2 regions of the Arthrobacter russicus genome follow, and region 1 is predicted to be linked to the other one. Evidence: predicted binding sites of a transcription regulator. Region 1 holds the regulator's gene; the other holds the start of a gene.
What was found. The regulator LexA, encoded in region 1, represses DNA repair genes until DNA is damaged. The targets are predictions, from matches to a motif close to TCGAACANNTGTTCGA.

Region 1 (8,244 bases):
TGGGTGGCGCACAGCGGACCGTTCTCCACCGCTGCAATGAACTTGGCGCCGTGCTCGCTCCAGGTGACTTTGGGTGGACGCATTTTCGGCTGGGTCACGTCGAAGTCCCATTTCTGCACGCCATAGGAGTGCACGAAGTAGAACCGCTCATCCCGGATGCCATCGAACAGCATGCTGTCTTCGGGCGCTTCGACGGTGTTCCAGCCCATGTGCGGAACCACCTCGGCCGGCAGCAGTTCCACCGTGCCCGGCCATTCGCCCATGCCGGGTTCCGAGTTGCCGTGCTCCACCCCGTTCTCGAAAAGCACTTGCAGGCCGACGCAGATCGCCAGCACCGGCCGGCCGCCGGCGACCCGTCGCCCGATCATCCGGAGCGCGTCGACCTGGCGCAGCTCCTTCATCACGGTGGCGAAGGCGCCGACGCCGGGCACGACCAGTCCATCGGCTTCCAGGACGTCGTGCGGAGCAACACTCAACGTCACCTCGGCACCGGCACGTTCCAGGGCACGGACCGCGGAACGAACATTTCCGGAGCCGTAGTCGAGGACCGTTACCGTGGGTTTCACAACAAGCCCTTGGTGGACGGGATTCCGTCGACCCGGGGATCCGATTCGATCGCAGCCCGCAACGCGCGGGCGAAAGCCTTGAACTGCGCCTCCACGATGTGGTGCGGATCGCGTCCAGCCAGAACCCGCATGTGCAAGCAGATCTGGGCGTGCAGGGTGATCGCTTCGAAGACGTGGCGGGTCAAGGAACCGGTGAAATGACCGCCGATCAGGTGGTATTCCTGGCCCGCCGGTTCACCGCCATGCACCAGGTAGGGTCGGCCGGAGACATCGACCACAGCGTGTGCCAAAGCCTCATCGAGCGGCACGCTCGCTTCGCCGAAACGACGGATGCCGGCTTTGTCGCCCAAGGCCGTCCGCAGAGCTTCGCCGAAGCTGATCGCCACGTCTTCGACCGTGTGGTGCACATCGATGTCCGTATCGCCGCTGGCCCGCACGGTGAGGTCGATCAGCGAGTGCTTCGACAACGCCGTGAGCATGTGGTTGTAGAACGGCACCGTGGTTTCGATCTCGGACTGGCCGGTACCGTCCAAATTCAGTTCCACCAAGACGGAAGACTCGGAGGTGCTCCGTTCCAGCCGGGCAATGCGCGAGCTCATGGCAATCCTTTGTCGTTGCGGGTATGGGTCCAGTCTACGGAATCCGCGGCCGGGCCAGTGCCCAGCAGACCTGCGAGCACGCTGAGGAACTTGCTGGTCTCCGCCTCAGTTCCCGCAGTGACCCGCAGGCTGCCCGGGATCCCGACGTCGCGGATCAGCACTCCGGCAGCCAACAGGCCCTGCCAGACCGCACGCGGATCCGGCACCGAGCCGAAGAAGACGAAGTTCGCATCGGACCGTGCCGGGGTCAATCCCAGATCCTGCAGACCAGCCACGATCCGATCACGCTGCAGCTTGATGTCCGCCACGTTCGCCTGCAACGAAGCCGAGTGCTGCAGTGCGGCAACCGCGGTCGCCTGAGTCAGCGCCGAGAGGTGGTAAGGCAGCCGGACCAGGCGCAACGCGTCCGCCACTTCCGGCGCGGCAGCGAGATAACCCAGCCGGGCACCGGCCAGGGCGAAGGCCTTGCTCATGGTCCGCGAGACGATCAAGCGGTTCCGGCCCGGCAGCAGTTCCAAAGCACTGGGCGTCCCTTGTTGCGCGAACTCGGCATACGCCTCATCCACCACCACCATGGTCTGCGAAGCTTCGCCGGCTGCGTACACCGCTTCCACCACGTCCAAGCCCAATGCCGTTCCGGTGGGGTTGTTCGGCGAACAAAGCAGCACCAGATTCGGTCGGTGTTCCGCTACCTGGGCCGCAGCCGAATCCGCACTCAGCGAGAAGTCCGAGGCCCGGCGCCCGGCGAGGTATTCGGTTCCGGTGCCGCTGGCCAGCAAAGGGTACATCGAATAGGTCGGCGGGAAGCTCAACAAGCTTCGCCCCGGACCGCCGAAAGCCTGCAGGATTTGCTGCAGAACCTCATTGGACCCATTGGCGGCCCAAATGTTCTCGGCGGCCAGCCCGTGTCCGAGGTAATCGGCCAGAGCCTCGCGCAACCGGGTGAACTCGCGGTCCGGGTAGCGGTTCAACCCGGCCAGCGCAGCTTCCACCGCAGCGAGAATCGCTTTCCGGGCATCATCTGGCACACCATGGGTGTTTTCGTTGACATTGAGCAGAATCGGTACGTCCAGCTGCGGGGCGCCATAAGGCACCAATCCGCGCAGGTCGTCTCTGATCGGCAAGGCGCCCAACCGATCGAGCCGGTCTTCAGATGCTTGTTCACTCACCGATCCAGTCTAGGCGAGCCGTTATCGGGCCGCGAAAAGCATCGAAACAAGGTGAAGCGCCATCGTCACGGTTCAACCACCGTGCCGGTATTGCCGCTTGGCAAGACAGCGCTTGACGGCGATGGGCCCCCGACGTCCCAACGTCGGGGGCCCATCTGGTGACGGCGGCATGAAGTTGTAAATAGTGCGGTTGGCGTCAGGCCATCTGACCAGGCCTTGGCCGGGCCGACCGTTCGACCGCTATTTGGTCGGAACGAAAATCTGCTGGCCGGGCGAGAGGACGGAGCTGCCCAATTCGTTCAATTGAACGATTTCGGCGACGACGTCCCGAAGGTCCCGGTTGACCCCGCTATCGGCCGCGATCGACCAGATCGACTCGCCTGAACCAACGGTCACTTTCGATGTCGCGGATCCGGCCCCGACATCGACTCCGGCTTTCAAAGGGGCAGTCAAGAAGCCCGACAGGACCAGCGCGGCCACCGCGAGCAGGAGCATCGGCAAACCGATGAAAACTAACCTCCCGCGTCGAGTCAATCGAAGCGAACGTTGGCCTCCTCGGGCCGGAACTCCGGTGGAGACCCTGGATACCGAATGAATACTGATTGCCGACATTGCTGCCACCTTCCTGTCATCGATTCGAATACCTAGTCCAGTGATCTAAGGCCGGATTCTCCGTCGATAGAACATGTTTTCGAATCGTCTGATATATTTTTAGCACACATCATCGAATCTTGCCAAGACTCGCTAGAACATATGTTTGAATTCTTGCCCTCGGTGACTTACCGTGAAGTCAGCGGATCCGAGGATCCGGGCCACAGCAGGGCTGCTGAGTCCGGGAACCCCTGGATCGGTGCGGTTTTCGTTCATGGAGACAGTCCATCAGCGAGCACCGACAGTTTTGCCCCGGCAGGTCTCCGGCTTCCGCCGGAGCAATGTTCGGCGGCGTTTTGGACAGACCGTTAGACAAGCAGCTCAGGGCTCTGAAAGGGCGGATCGGCATGGCAGCACAGGAGAGTTCGAACGGTGCACTTCCCCGGCGCACCGGGTTGAAGGGGCTTACGATGCGGCAGAAGAAGATCCTCGAATGCATCCAGCGCTCGATCAGTTCCAACGGATACCCGCCCTCGATGCGCGAGATCGGCGACGTCGTCGGCCTGGCCAGCCTGTCCAGCGTGACGCACCAACTGTCGCAATTGGAGAAACAAGGCTACTTGCGCCGCGACCCTAAACGCCCCCGGGCCATGGAAGTGCTGATTCCGCTGACCCTCGAGGAGGGTTCGGTGGACATCGAGGGTGTCGCCGACACCACGAGTCTGCGCAGCACTGCCAAAGGCTTGAACGTGGCGGAACTGGGCAGCGCCCAGGACACCGCGATGGTTCCCTTGGTCGGCCGGATCGCCGCCGGCGGGCCGATCCTGGCGGACCAGGTGGTCGAAGACGTGATGCCTTTGCCGCGGCAGTTGGTCGGCCACGGCGAGCTGTTCATGCTCAAGGTCGCCGGTGATTCGATGATCGATGCGGCGATCTGCGACGGCGATTGGGTAGTCGTCAGACGGCAGAACGATGTGATCAACGGCGATATCGTAGCGGCGCTGCTCGACGACGAGGCCACGGTGAAGACTTTCCGGCAACGCGACGGTCACACCTGGCTGCTCCCGCAGAACACCCAGTACGAGCCCATTCTGGGGGATTTCGCCACGATCATGGGCAAAGTCGTTTCAGTTCTGCGTGCGCTCTGACTAACCCGCTCTAGTCCCGGTCGGGCGTGGAGTTTTACCCCTTATCGAAGCCGTTTCAAGGGGTGGAGCTCCACGCCTGGACTCATTTCGCCGGCGTTTTCGGAGCAAGCCGTTCGAGTGCGGCCAAGGCGATTTTGCGGTCCGTAGTCGCCCAGAACGGCGGCAGCGCCGCGCGGAGGAACCCGCCGTAGCGTGCGGTTGCCAAACGGGAATCCAAAATGGCTACCACTCCCCGATCGCTCGACGAGCGGATCAACCGGCCGGCGCCTTGGGCGAGCCGGATCGCCGCGTGGGTGGCGGATATCGACATGAAGCCGTTCCCTCCGGAACGGGCCACCGCCCTGGTCCGGGCGGTCATCAAGGGATCATCCGGCCTCGGAAACGGAATCCGGTCGATGGTGACCAAGCGGCAGGAAGCGCCTTGCACATCGACCCCCTGCCACAGCGACATGGTACCGAAGAGGCAGGTATCCGGTTCGGCCTCGAACTGCCGCACCAGAGCTGCCATCGACGTTTCGCCTTGGCAGAGGATCCGAAGATCCAACCGGCTGCGCAGTTCCGCGGCCGCGTCCTCGGCGGCTTTCCGCGACGAGAACAGGCACAGCGCTCCGCCGGCTGAAGCCCGGATCAAGGCCTCGAGTTCGTCGAGCTGCTCCGGCGAATTGCCCCGGCCCGGTTTCGCCAAATGCGCCGCGACGTAGAGCATGCCCTGTTTCGGATAGTCGAAGGGGCTGCCCACATCCGCTCCGGTCCAGCTCGGTGCGCCTTCGCCCAGCAGCCCCAAGCCGCCCGCCGTCGGCTCGAACGCCGCGCCGATGGCCAAGGTGGCCGAGGTGAGAATTGCGGTGTGTTCGCCGAACAACCCGTCCCGGAGTTTCATGGCGACACTCAACGGAGCGATGTTGATGGTTCCCGGCTCGGACTCGTCGGCCGGGGAGTAGCCGCGTTTCGGGTCGAATACGCCCTGCCGGGACAACCAGACCACCTCGCCCGAATCGGCCGCCCCGATCAGTCGTTCGCAAAGCTCCAAAATGAGCAGCAGCCGGGAGCGGGCCATCTGGCGCCCACCGTCGGCCACTTGCGAAGATTCGCCCTTGGAATCGGACAGGGCCACCCGGGAAGCCTCCCGGAGCATCCCGACCACATCGGTCTGGCGCGCATCCAGACCATCCGGGAGCCAGCCGCTGGGCACCCCGGAAAAGACTTCCTCCAGTGCCACCGCGGCGGCATTGAGTCCGTCGACGTTGATCGCGGTGTGCTTCCGTGCCGCGCTGGCCGCAACCGTGACCATGTTCGCGGACAGCTGGCCGGCGATGGTGCTGGTCACCCGGTCCACCAGCTCATGCGCCTCGTCGACCACCACCACGTCGTATTCCGGCAACACGGCCAAGCCCTCGAAGGCGCTGATCGCCAGCATCGCATGATTGGTGACCACCACATCGGCCTCGGCGCCGCGGGCCCGCGCCAGTTCGCTGAAGCAGTCCGATGCCATCGGGCATTTCTGCGAGCCGAGGCATTCCATCGAAGTCACCGAGACCTGCCGCCAAGCTTTGTCGCTGACCCCCGGATTGAGCTCGTCGCGATCACCGGTCGTGGTGTCTTCGGCCCATTCCCGCAGCCGGACCACCTCTTTGCCCAAAGCGGTCGCCGGCCCCGCACCGGGCAAATGCACCACCGAGGTGTCTTCGCCCAACGCGAAAAGCTGGCCGTCTTCCGGTTCGTCGGTGGGGAAGCCTCCGGAGACCTTGTGCCGACACAAGTAATTGCTCCGGCCCTTGACCAACGCCACGTCGATTTTGCGGCCGAGTTCCGGTTCGATCGCAGCGAGCAGCTTGGGCAGATCACGGCCCACGATCTGGGCTTGCAAGGCAAGCGTCGCAGTGGCCACCAGCGACGGCTTGTCATTGTTGAGCGCATGCACGATCAACGGGATCAGATAAGCCAACGACTTTCCGGTGCCGGTCCCGGCTTGGACCAGCAGGTGGTCGCCCGACTCGATCGAACGCACCACCTGCCGGACCATTTCGTGCTGCCCCGGACGCTGTTGCCCGCCCATGGCGTTCACCGCCGCATCCAGCAGGGCCAGCGATAGCTGCTCCGGGTTTTTCATTCCGGCCTTCGCGACCGTGTCCGGGTCGACGCCGGTCATCGTTGGGTCAACCATCAGATGCTCACGCCTCGACGGCGAACGCCGCCAATTCCGCGGCCAGGCCCTCGCGCACTTTGACGCTGAGCCGGGTTCCGGTTTCCTGGTGTTCCTGAGCCACGATCTCGGCATCCGATTGGTGCAATTTGCTCACCAGATCGCCGCGGTCGTAGGGAATCAACAGTTCCAGTTCCACATTCGGGCGGGGAATCGACTGGCTGACCAGCTCCAGGAGTTCCTCGATCCCCTGTCCGGTCCGGGCCGAGACGAGTACGGAATGCGGCTCGCGCTGGATCAGGCGTTGCACCACGATCGGATCCGCGGCATCGGCTTTGTTCAGCACGATGATTTCCGGGATCTTCCGCGCATCGACTTCGGCCAGCACTTGCCGGACCGCGGCGATCTGCCCTTCCGGGTCCGGGTGCGCCACATCCACCACGTGCAGGATCAAATCGGCATCCGCCACTTCCTCCAGCGTCGACCGGAAGGCCTCCACCAGCTGGGTCGGCAGCGAACGGACGAAGCCGACCGTGTCCGCCAGCGTGAAGCCGAACCCATCTGCGGTTTCCGCCTTGCGCACCGTGGGGTCCAAGGTCGCGAAGAGCGCGTTCTGCACCAATACTCCGGCATGCGTCAAGCGGTTCAGGATCGACGATTTGCCGGCGTTGGTGTATCCGGCAATCGCCACTGAAGGAATTTCGGAACGGCGGCGATTGGCCCGTTTGGTTTCCCGGGCGGGCTTCATCGCGGCGATTTCCCGGCGCAGCTTGGCCATCCGGCTCCGGATCCGTCGCCGGTCCAGCTCGATCTTGGTTTCACCAGGCCCTCGGGACCCCATGCCGGCGCCGGCGCCGCCCACCTGGCCACCGGCCTGGCGGGACATCGATTCGCCCCAACCGCGCAACCGCGGCAGGAGATATTCGAGCTGGGCCAATTCGACTTGGGCTTTGCCTTCCCGCGACTTCGCGTGCTGCGCGAAGATGTCCAGGATCAGGGCGGTCCGATCGATCACCTTGACCTTGACGATGTCCTCCAAGGCGCGGCGTTGGGACGGCGCCAATTCGGCGTCGACCACCACGGTGTCCGCTCCGGTCGCCGAAACCACGTCCTTGAGTTCGAGGGCTTTTCCAGAGCCGAGGAAAGTCCCCGGATCCGGTTTCGAGCGGCGTTGCACCAGGCCATCCAGGACTTCCGAACCCGCCGTTTCCGCGAGCGCCGCCAATTCGCGGAGGGAATTCTCGGCGTCGGCCAAAGTCCCCTCACTCCACAACCCGGCAAGCACCACTCGTTCCAGCCGGAGCTGCCGGTATTCGACCTCGGTGACATCGTCGAGTTCGGTCGACAACCCGGCGACCCGGCCGAGCGCCCGCCGTTCCTGCAGATCTTCCTGATCGCCGTCGTAATCGCCGTGTTCGCGCGCCAAGCGGCTCAACGCCTGGGCCCGGCCAGCCAGGACACCCGCGTCCGCAGCCGATTCGGGAAGTTCGCCTCCGGTGTCTTTGGCGAGGATCCGGTCGATGACGGCTTGGATCTCCGCCGGGCTCATATCCTGCCCGGCGTCCTGGTTGCCGGATTCCGGCTGCATGGCTGACGATTCGGCATTTTCCTGCGTGGTCATATTCTCCTTTGAAGAGCTGAGGGTTCCATCGTAGTCCGGCGCACTGACAACACCGGCAGTTCGGTCTTCGGTGTTGCCGGTACCGGCAAGGGGTTTGAGTTCGGTCATGGGGACCTCCTGAGATATCGGCGGCAACGGCAAACGCGTCCGCAACCGCGGCGGAGTTCGGTTTCCTGGTCCAATGGCGCGTATTTGAGCGCGATCAGGGATTGGCCGGCGGCAGGCGAAAAGCGTCGTCGGGCCGTTCACAGTGGAATGCGCAACAGCGCAACGAGAAAGGGGGTGGCAGGTATTCCTCGGATTTCCAGCGGCGAATCTGCGTGCAACGCGATTCAGCAGGCCAACGTCGCCGCACAGACAGCGGCAGAGAACGTTTGGTGGATCAGAGGAAAATCAACATGCTCCAA
Region 2 (8,244 bases), 430 kb from region 1:
GAGGCACGGGTAGATGACTGAGGCGCAGGGCAAGCGCGAGGTGCCGGGAACAGCCGGCGCTGCGACGAAGGAAGTAATTCTGGAGATCGGTCCGGTGGCGCATGGCGGCCACTTCGTCGCCCGCTTGGCGGGGGATGCCGGTTCGACGGGATATGCCGATTCGGCGGGGGATACCGATTCGATGGGGAATGCCGGCTCGGCCGGGGACCGATCCGGTGCAGTGTCGGATGATGCTGCCGTCGCCGGGTCCGGGCTGGCCAAAGCCAGCCGCCGGGTGGTCTTCGTGCGGCATGCGGTGCCCGGCGAACGGGTCCGGGCGATCCTGACCGAAGCTGAAGCAGATGCGGCATTCTGGCGCGCCGACGTGGTCGAAGTGCTTGCTGAATCGGTGGAATTCGCCGGGGCCCGGGTGGCCCATTTCTGGCCGGAGGCGGACTCCGGCCGAGCACATTCCGCAGGGACGTTGCCGATCGGCGGCGCGGAATTCGGGCATCTGCGTCTGCCGGCGCAGCGGGCCTTGAAAGCCATGGTTTTGGCCGAGCAATTGCAGCGGCTCGCCGGACTCGAGGTGACCACTGAGGTGCAGGAGGTTCCGGGTGAAGATCCGACCGGCCTGGGTTGGCGGACCCGGACCGGATTCGCGGTCACTCCCGAGGGCCGGCTCGGCATGCATGCGCACCGCTCGCATGAGGTGATTGCGGTCCAGGACATGCCGCTGGCCGACCGGAGGATCCGGGATCTGGCGTTGTGGGATCTGGACTTCAGCGGACTCGATCGTGTCGAAGTGGCAGCGCCGACGTCGGGGGACGGTCCGTTGGTCTTGCTCTCCGGAACGAAGCAGGCGGCGGCGCGGCTTGCCCGGGAACTGCCCGGCGGAGTTTCCGCAGCCCACTGGGACGCCAAGAGCAGCCGGGTCTCGGCGCTGCGTGGCCGCCCGTGGTTGCGCGAATCGGTGCCGGCTACGCCGGGATCGGGTTCCGCCCCGGAATTCCGGGTCAGTGGTGACGGATTCTGGCAGATCCACCGCAAGGCCCCGGAGGTGCTTTCGGACACGGTACGCGCGTATCTGGGCGACTTCCTCAGTGCCGGATCGGCTGCTGCGGACCTCTATGCCGGAGCGGGATTGTTCACGTCGCTGCTCGCCGATGCCGTCGGCCCCACCGGGAGGGTGCTTTCCATCGAGGGCTCGCCGGTGACCAGCAAAGACGCGATGCGCAATTTCGACGGCCGCGCCGAGGTGCTGGTCCGGCCCGGCCGGGTGGATCGGGTGCTTGCGGCGGTGGCTCGGGAAAACGGGGTGCTGCCCGGTGCCGGCAAGCTCGATGCCGTAGTTCTGGACCCGCCGCGTGCCGGGGCGGGCAAAAATGTGGTGAAACAGATTTGCGCCAGCGGGGCGCGAGCGGTGGCTTACGTTTCCTGCGATCCGGCATCATTCGCCCGCGACGTGGCGTACTTTGCTGCTGAGGGTTGGCAGTTGGCCGAGTTGCGCGCCTTCGACCTCTACCCGAACACTCACCACTTGGAAACCGCGGCCCTGCTGCTGCCGACCGCCTGAGCCGACCCCGACGAGGCGCACCGCACAAAGCGCCTGTGGCCAGGCGCACGTGACGGGGTGGCTTGACTGGCTTGGCCCGGCCTAGGCCACCGCATCCAGTCGGTGATAATTGTTCCGCAAGGCGCGCTGTTGCGGATCGATCCATGGCGGCGGTCTGAACCGGGGGAGTCCTAGCCGGTTGTCCAGCTGCCAATCGCCTTGGTGGATCAGATGGTGGTGATGCGAGCAGAGCAGCGCGCCGTTCTGGACCGAGGTCGCACCGCCGTCCCGCCAGCTTTGGATGTGGTGCGCTTCGCACCAACTGGCCGGGATCGTGCAATCCGGGAAAGTGCAACCGCGATCCCGGGCGAAGAGCGCAGCCCGCTGGCTCCGGCTGAACAAACGTCGTCTGCGGCCGAGGTCGAGCACCTCGCCGGCTCCGCCGAGGACTACCGGGATCAGCTCGGCGTCACAAGCGATCCGGCGAATGGTTCCCGGGTTGATCGGGCCGGTGAACTCTGCGGAGGAAACCATGGCAGCAGCGCCCCCGGAGCCGGAGCGCCCGGGACGTCGGGAGTGGATTTCGCCGAGCAAATGCCGGTAGTCGATGGTGACTTGGACCTGTGGCCTGTGCCCGCCGGTTGCCGGCAACGAATCGGTGCTCAGCGCTGCGGCCAGGGCACTGACCAGGGTGTCGAGCTGCCGCTGCGGCGCACTCCGTCGATCTGCTGGGGCGTCCGCCTGGCCGCGGTTCCCGCTACTGTTCCCGCTACTGCGCGGGTTGTTCCCAGCATTCAGCACGGCCAGCAAGGTTTCGGTCTGGGCTGGATCGGCCCAAAGCTCGAAATGGTTCAGTCCGCGGTATTCGCCACGTCGGAAAAGCCCTTGCCGGTGTTTCAGCTCGGATTCCTCCGGCGCAGTGCCGTCCTGGTCCAAAAGCGTCAGCCATCGTTTGACCAGCGGGCTCAGGAAATCAGGGTCCCGCGCAACCAGCGCTTCGGCCAGACTCGTTTCCATCCGGCCCAGCAGCTCGGAATCCTGCGGGTGAAGCTGCTGCGGCCAGGACCGGCCACGGAGGATGCTCTGCGCGGTGTCGAGCGCATCCATCGCTTTGCTGAGCCCCTGCAGGCAGGCGGCACCGCTGCTGGCCACCACGCCGAGCCGCGGGTATCCGGCCGGAACCGGTTCTCCGGTCAGGCTGTGCGCCGGCAAGAGTTTCCCAGCCACGCCGAGCCGGCGCTTGGCCTCGCTCCGGGGGATGCGCAGCCGGGCCTGCAGGAAATCCGCGGTATTGCGGAACGGCGCCCGGGCTGCGGCCGGACAATCACGATCGATGGCTGCTGCGGCCAGGACTTGGCCGTAAGCCACCTGCCGGGCCAACGCCTCGAGGGCATCGGCCGCGGCCAGCAGTTCGGCGGCATTTGACGAGTCGAAGCAGCCAAGGAGTCCGGCAATTGCCTCGGCCGCCGTGCCCCGAGCCCGCGCTATGCGGGCTTCGGCAGTCGACGGAGCGTGGGTTCCCATGAACTGATTTTACTAGAACAAATATTCGATGACCAAGCTGCCATTGCAGCACTGTGGATAACCGGAGACGCCCCGGGCCGCCGGCGTCCGGGCTTCCCGAACAGCCCTGTCTACTCCCGGTGGCTGGGCTTAATTCATACTCAAGAGTGATTTCCGGGTTCCGGCAACCGCATAGAGTTGAACCTAATATGAGCAGCTCAACTCGCCCCGCGCCCAGTCATGCCGAAGTCAAACAACGCGCTCGCCTCGAGTCGATGGCGGCGGCCAAAAAGCAGCTTGCCGCCGTCGACGAAACGACGCTGGCCGCGTCCGGGCTGAGTTCCGGCCAGGTCGCGGAGCGGCTCGCGTTGGACCTGGGAAACGCGGTGCCGAACGATTCCAGCCGGACCATCGGCCAGATCCTGCGCGCCAACCTCTTGACTTTGTTCAACATCGTGCTGGGCATCTGTCTCGTGATCGTGCTGCTGGTCGGCAAGTGGCAGGATGCGCTTTTCGGTTTCATCGTGATCGCGAACGCCGCGATCGGCGTCGTGCAGGAATACCGCGCCAAGCGCACCCTGGACCGGTTGGCCGTGCTCAACGCGCCCAAAGCCCGGGCGCTGCGCGACGGCGTCGTCCAGGACATCCAGGTGGAACACGTCGTCTACGACGATGTCCTGGTGCTGCGCACCGGAGACCAGGTGCCGGCGGACGCCGAAGTGCTCAGCGTAGCGGGCCTGGAAATCGACGAGTCGCTGCTGACCGGAGAGTCCGATCCGATCGACAAGAGCCCCGGCGACGAGGTGCTGTCTGGTTCCGCGGTGGTTTCCGGATCCGGCACCGTGCGGGTGCAGCGGGTCGGCATCGAGTCCTTCGCCTCCAAACTCACCGCCGAGGCCAAGCGGTTTTCCCTGGTGAACTCGGAGATCCGCAACTCGATCAACAAGATCGTGCTCTACATCACCTGGGCGTTGGTGCCGATCATCATTCTGGTGATCAACGGCCAGATGCAGGCCAAAGGCGGTTGGGGAGTGGCCCTGGGCAACGGGGACTGGAAGGAAGCGGTGGTCTCCGCAGTCGCCTCGATCGTGGCGATGATCCCGGAAGGCTTGGTGCTGTTGACCAGTATCTCCTTCGGCCTGGCCGCGATGACCTTGGCCCGGCGCCAGGTTTTGGTCCAGGAATTGCCTGCGGTCGAGGGGCTGGCCCGGGTGGACATGGTCTGCCTGGACAAAACCGGCACGCTCACCGAAGGCGAGATCGTGTTCGACGCCGAGCAGCAGCTCAATGATGTGCCGGGCTGGCGTGCGGCGTTGGCCTGGATCGGCGCGGACGACAACGCGAATGCCACCGCGGCCTGCCTCGCCGTCGAGTACCACACCGGGCCCACGAAGCCGGCCTTGTCCAGCGTTCCGTTCAACAGCGCGCGGAAGTGGAGCGCGGTGTGCTTCGAAGCCGAAGGCGCCGCCGGTGACGGGGTTTCGACCTGGGTCTTCGGCGCACCCGAAATGGTCCTCGATGCCGGAGCCGCGGAGCACCGGGCAGCGCTGGCACAAGCCGGCAGCCTGGCTGAAAAAGGCTTGCGTGCTTTGATCCTGGCCAACAGCGGCGAGCGGATCGAAGACGAGGCGATCCCGGCGGCGCTGGTCCCGGTGGCGATCCTGACTTTCCGCGAGAAAGTCCGTCCGGACGCCGGGGAAACCTTGGCGTATTTCCGCGAGCAGGGCGTGCAGCTGCGGGTGATTTCCGGGGACAACCCCCGGACCGTGGCAGCGGTGGCCCGCGAAGTCGGCTTCGAAAACGTCGGTCAGGGCTACGACGCCCGGCAGCTGCCCGAGGACCTCGACGAACTCGGCGAAGTGCTGGCGAAGGAGCAAGTGCTCGGCCGGGTCACCCCGGAACAGAAGAAGTCGATCGTGCTGGCTTTGCAGAAGCGCGGCCATGTGGTGGCGATGACCGGGGACGGCGTCAACGACGCGCTCGCGCTGAAAAACGCGGACATCGGGATCGCGATGGGTTCCGGTGCCGCCGCGACCAAGGCGGTGTCCCGTCTGGTGCTTTTGGACGGCCAGTTCTCCCGGATGCCCGGGGTGGTGGCCGAAGGGCGCCGAGTGATTGCCAACGTGGAGCGGGTGGCGAACCTGTTCCTGACCAAGACCGCGCACGCGGTGATCATTTCCCTGGTAATCGGGGTGCTGCTCTGGCAGTACCCGTTCCTGCCCCGGCAGCTCTCGATCACCAGCGCACTGACCATCGGCATCCCGGCGTTCTTCCTGGCGCTGCTGCCGAACAAGCGCCGGTACCAGCCGGGATTCCTGCGCCGGGTGTTGTCCTTCTCGATCCCGGTGGGTGCCGTGATCGCGGCCTGCATCATCGGCGTCTACAGCTTCTCCAGGGCCTTCCCGGACGCGAGCCTGGATCCGGCCGGCCAGTTGCAGGACGGCCGGACGGCGGCGACCATGACGATCCTGTTGCTTTCGCTCTGGGTGCTCGCGGTGCTCGCCCGGCCGTTCGACCGCTGGCGGGCGCTGCTGGTGGGCGCGATGTTCCTGTTGCTGGTCCTGGTTTTCGTGGTGCCGTTCTCGCGGACCTTCTTCGCGCTCGCGGTGCCCAGCGGAACCCTGTTGGCGGTTACCATAGGAGTAGTGGTTCTTGGCTGTGCGGTGATCGAAATCCTGTACCGGATCCTCAAACGCCGTGGTGCCGTCTCCGAACGGGAGTAATTGCTTAGGCGTACCTAACTAGCGACCTGACTCTCGCGAGACAAAGATAAAAGCTGAGGCGAGAGGAGTCCTGTTGTGAGTAAAGTGGACAGCTTCGGATCCAAAGGCGTACTGAATGTCGCCGGGACCGAATACGAGATTTTCCGTTTGAGCTCGGTCGAGGGATCGAACGACCTGCCGTACAGCTTGAAGATCTTGTTGGAAAACCTGTTGCGCACCGAAGACGGTGCCAACATCACCGCGGACCATGTCCGCGCTTTGGCCAACTGGGACCCAAACGCCCAGCCCGATACCGAAATCCAGTTCACCCCGGCCCGGGTGATCATGCAGGACTTCACCGGCGTGCCCTGCGTCGTGGACTTGGCGACCATGCGCGAGGCGGTCAAAGAACTCGGCGGCGACCCGACCCGGGTCAACCCGCTCGCCCCCGCCGAACTGGTGATCGACCACTCGGTGCAGATCGACGTGTTCGGCACCGCCAACGCCGTCGAACGCAATGTCGAAATCGAATACGAGCGCAATGGCGAGCGGTACCAGTTCCTGCGTTGGGGCCAGACCGCGTTCGACGACTTCAAGGTCGTCCCGCCGGGCACCGGCATCGTGCACCAGGTCAACCTGGAGTACTTGGCCCGCACCGTGATGACCCGCGAGGTCGACGGCGTGCTGCGCGCTTACCCGGATACCGTGGTCGGCACCGACTCGCACACCACCATGGTCAACGGTCTGGGCGTGCTCGGCTGGGGCGTCGGCGGCATCGAAGCCGAGGCGGCAATGCTCGGCCAGCCGGTCTCCATGCTGATTCCGCGCGTGGTCGGGTTCAAGCTCTCTGGCTCCATTCCGGCCGGCGCCACCGCGACCGATGTGGTGTTGACCATCACCGAGCAACTCCGCAAGCACGGTGTGGTCGGCAAGTTCGTCGAATTCTTCGGCGAAGGCGTCGCCGAGGTGCCGTTGGCGAACCGCGCCACGATCGGCAATATGAGCCCGGAATTCGGCTCCACGGCTGCGATGTTCCCGATCGACCAGGTCACCATCGAGTACTTGAAGCTGACCGGACGCTCGGACGAAAACGTCGCCCTGGTCGAGGCCTACGCCAAGGAACAGGGCTTGTGGCACGACCCTTCGAAAGAGCCGAAGTTCTCCGAGTACTTGGAGCTCGACCTTTCCACTGTGGTTCCTTCGATCTCCGGACCCAAGCGTCCGCAAGACCGGGTCCAGCTCACCGACGCCAAGGAGCAGTTCCGCAAGGATCTGCACAACTATGTCGCGGTGGGCCATGAGGACATCGAAGACGGCAGCGTGGACGAATCGCTGGCCGAAAGCTTCCCGGCCTCGGACTCGCCGTCCTTCAACCACGCGGACAACCACGCCACGGATTCCGAACGCAAGGTTCTGGTTTCGGCTGCGAACGGAGCCTTCGGCCGCAGCTCGAACCCGGCCAAGGTCAATATGGCGGACGGCCGGGAATTCGAGCTGGACCACGGCGCGGTGACCATTGCCTCGATCACCTCCTGCACCAACACCTCCAACCCCTCGGTGATGCTGGCCGCCGCGGTGCTGGCCCGCAACGCGGTGGAGAAGGGCCTGGTTTCCAAGCCCTGGGTCAAGACCTCGGTGGCGCCCGGCTCCAAAGTGGTCACCGACTACTACGAGAAGTCCGGGTTGAACCCCTACCTCGAGAAGCTCGGCTTCTTCACCGTCGGTTACGGCTGCGCCACCTGCATCGGCAACTCCGGGCCGCTGGAAGAAGAGGTCTCCGCCGCGATCCAGGGCAACGACCTGGCCGTCACTGCGGTGCTTTCCGGCAACCGGAACTTCGAAGGCCGGATCAATCCGGACGTGAAGATGAACTATTTGGCCTCGCCGCCGCTGGTCATCGCGTACGCCCTGGCCGGGTCCATGGACTTCGATTTCGACGTCGACCCGCTGGGCCAGGACGAAGCCGGCAACGACGTCTTCCTGCGCGACATCTGGCCGAACCCGGTCGAAGTCCAACAGGTCATGGACGACTCGATCGACAAAGAGATGTTCGTCGACAGCTACGCTTCGGTCTTCGAAGGCGACCACCGCTGGAAGAGCCTGCCGACGCCGGAAGGCAATACCTTCGAGTGGGATGCGAATTCCACCTATGTGCAGAAGCCGCCGTACTTCGAAGGCATGACCATGGAATTGACCCCGGTCCAGGACATCACCGGTGCCCGGGTCTTGGCAACGCTCGGCGACTCGGTGACCACGGACCACATCTCGCCCGCCGGATCGTTCAAATCGGACAGCCCGGCCGGAAAGTACTTGTTGGAAAAGGGCGTGGCCCGCAAGGACTTCAACTCCTACGGTTCCCGTCGTGGCAACCACGAAGTGATGATCCGCGGCACCTTCGCGAACATCCGCCTGCGCAACCAGTTGCTCGCCGCGGAGAACGACGGAGCCGGGGTCGAAGGCGGTTTCACCCGGGACTTCACTCAGGACGGCGCCCCGCAGACCACC

Region 2: JOE69_RS17110 (HNH endonuclease signature motif containing protein) is a predicted target of LexA. The motif match lies at 3,072-3,087, and genes of this name have one in related genera.

What each region holds. Positions count from the first base shown of each region.
Region 1 is NZ_JAVDQF010000001.1:3,231,061-3,239,304, reverse strand. It holds gene hisH (imidazole glycerol phosphate synthase subunit HisH) at 1-566, opposite strand, end outside; gene hisB (imidazoleglycerol-phosphate dehydratase HisB) at 563-1,165, opposite strand; gene JOE69_RS15210 (histidinol-phosphate transaminase) at 1,162-2,334, opposite strand; gene JOE69_RS15205 (LysM peptidoglycan-binding domain-containing protein) at 2,575-2,829, opposite strand; gene lexA (transcriptional repressor LexA) at 3,333-4,073, shown strand; gene JOE69_RS15195 (ATP-dependent DNA helicase) at 4,156-6,183, opposite strand; gene hflX (GTPase HflX) at 6,245-7,804, opposite strand.
Region 2 is NZ_JAVDQF010000001.1:3,660,385-3,668,628, forward strand. It holds gene JOE69_RS17105 (class I SAM-dependent RNA methyltransferase) at 14-1,555, shown strand; gene JOE69_RS17110 (HNH endonuclease signature motif containing protein) at 1,637-3,058, opposite strand; gene JOE69_RS17115 (HAD-IC family P-type ATPase) at 3,247-5,760, shown strand; gene JOE69_RS17120 (aconitate hydratase) at 5,836-8,244, shown strand, end outside.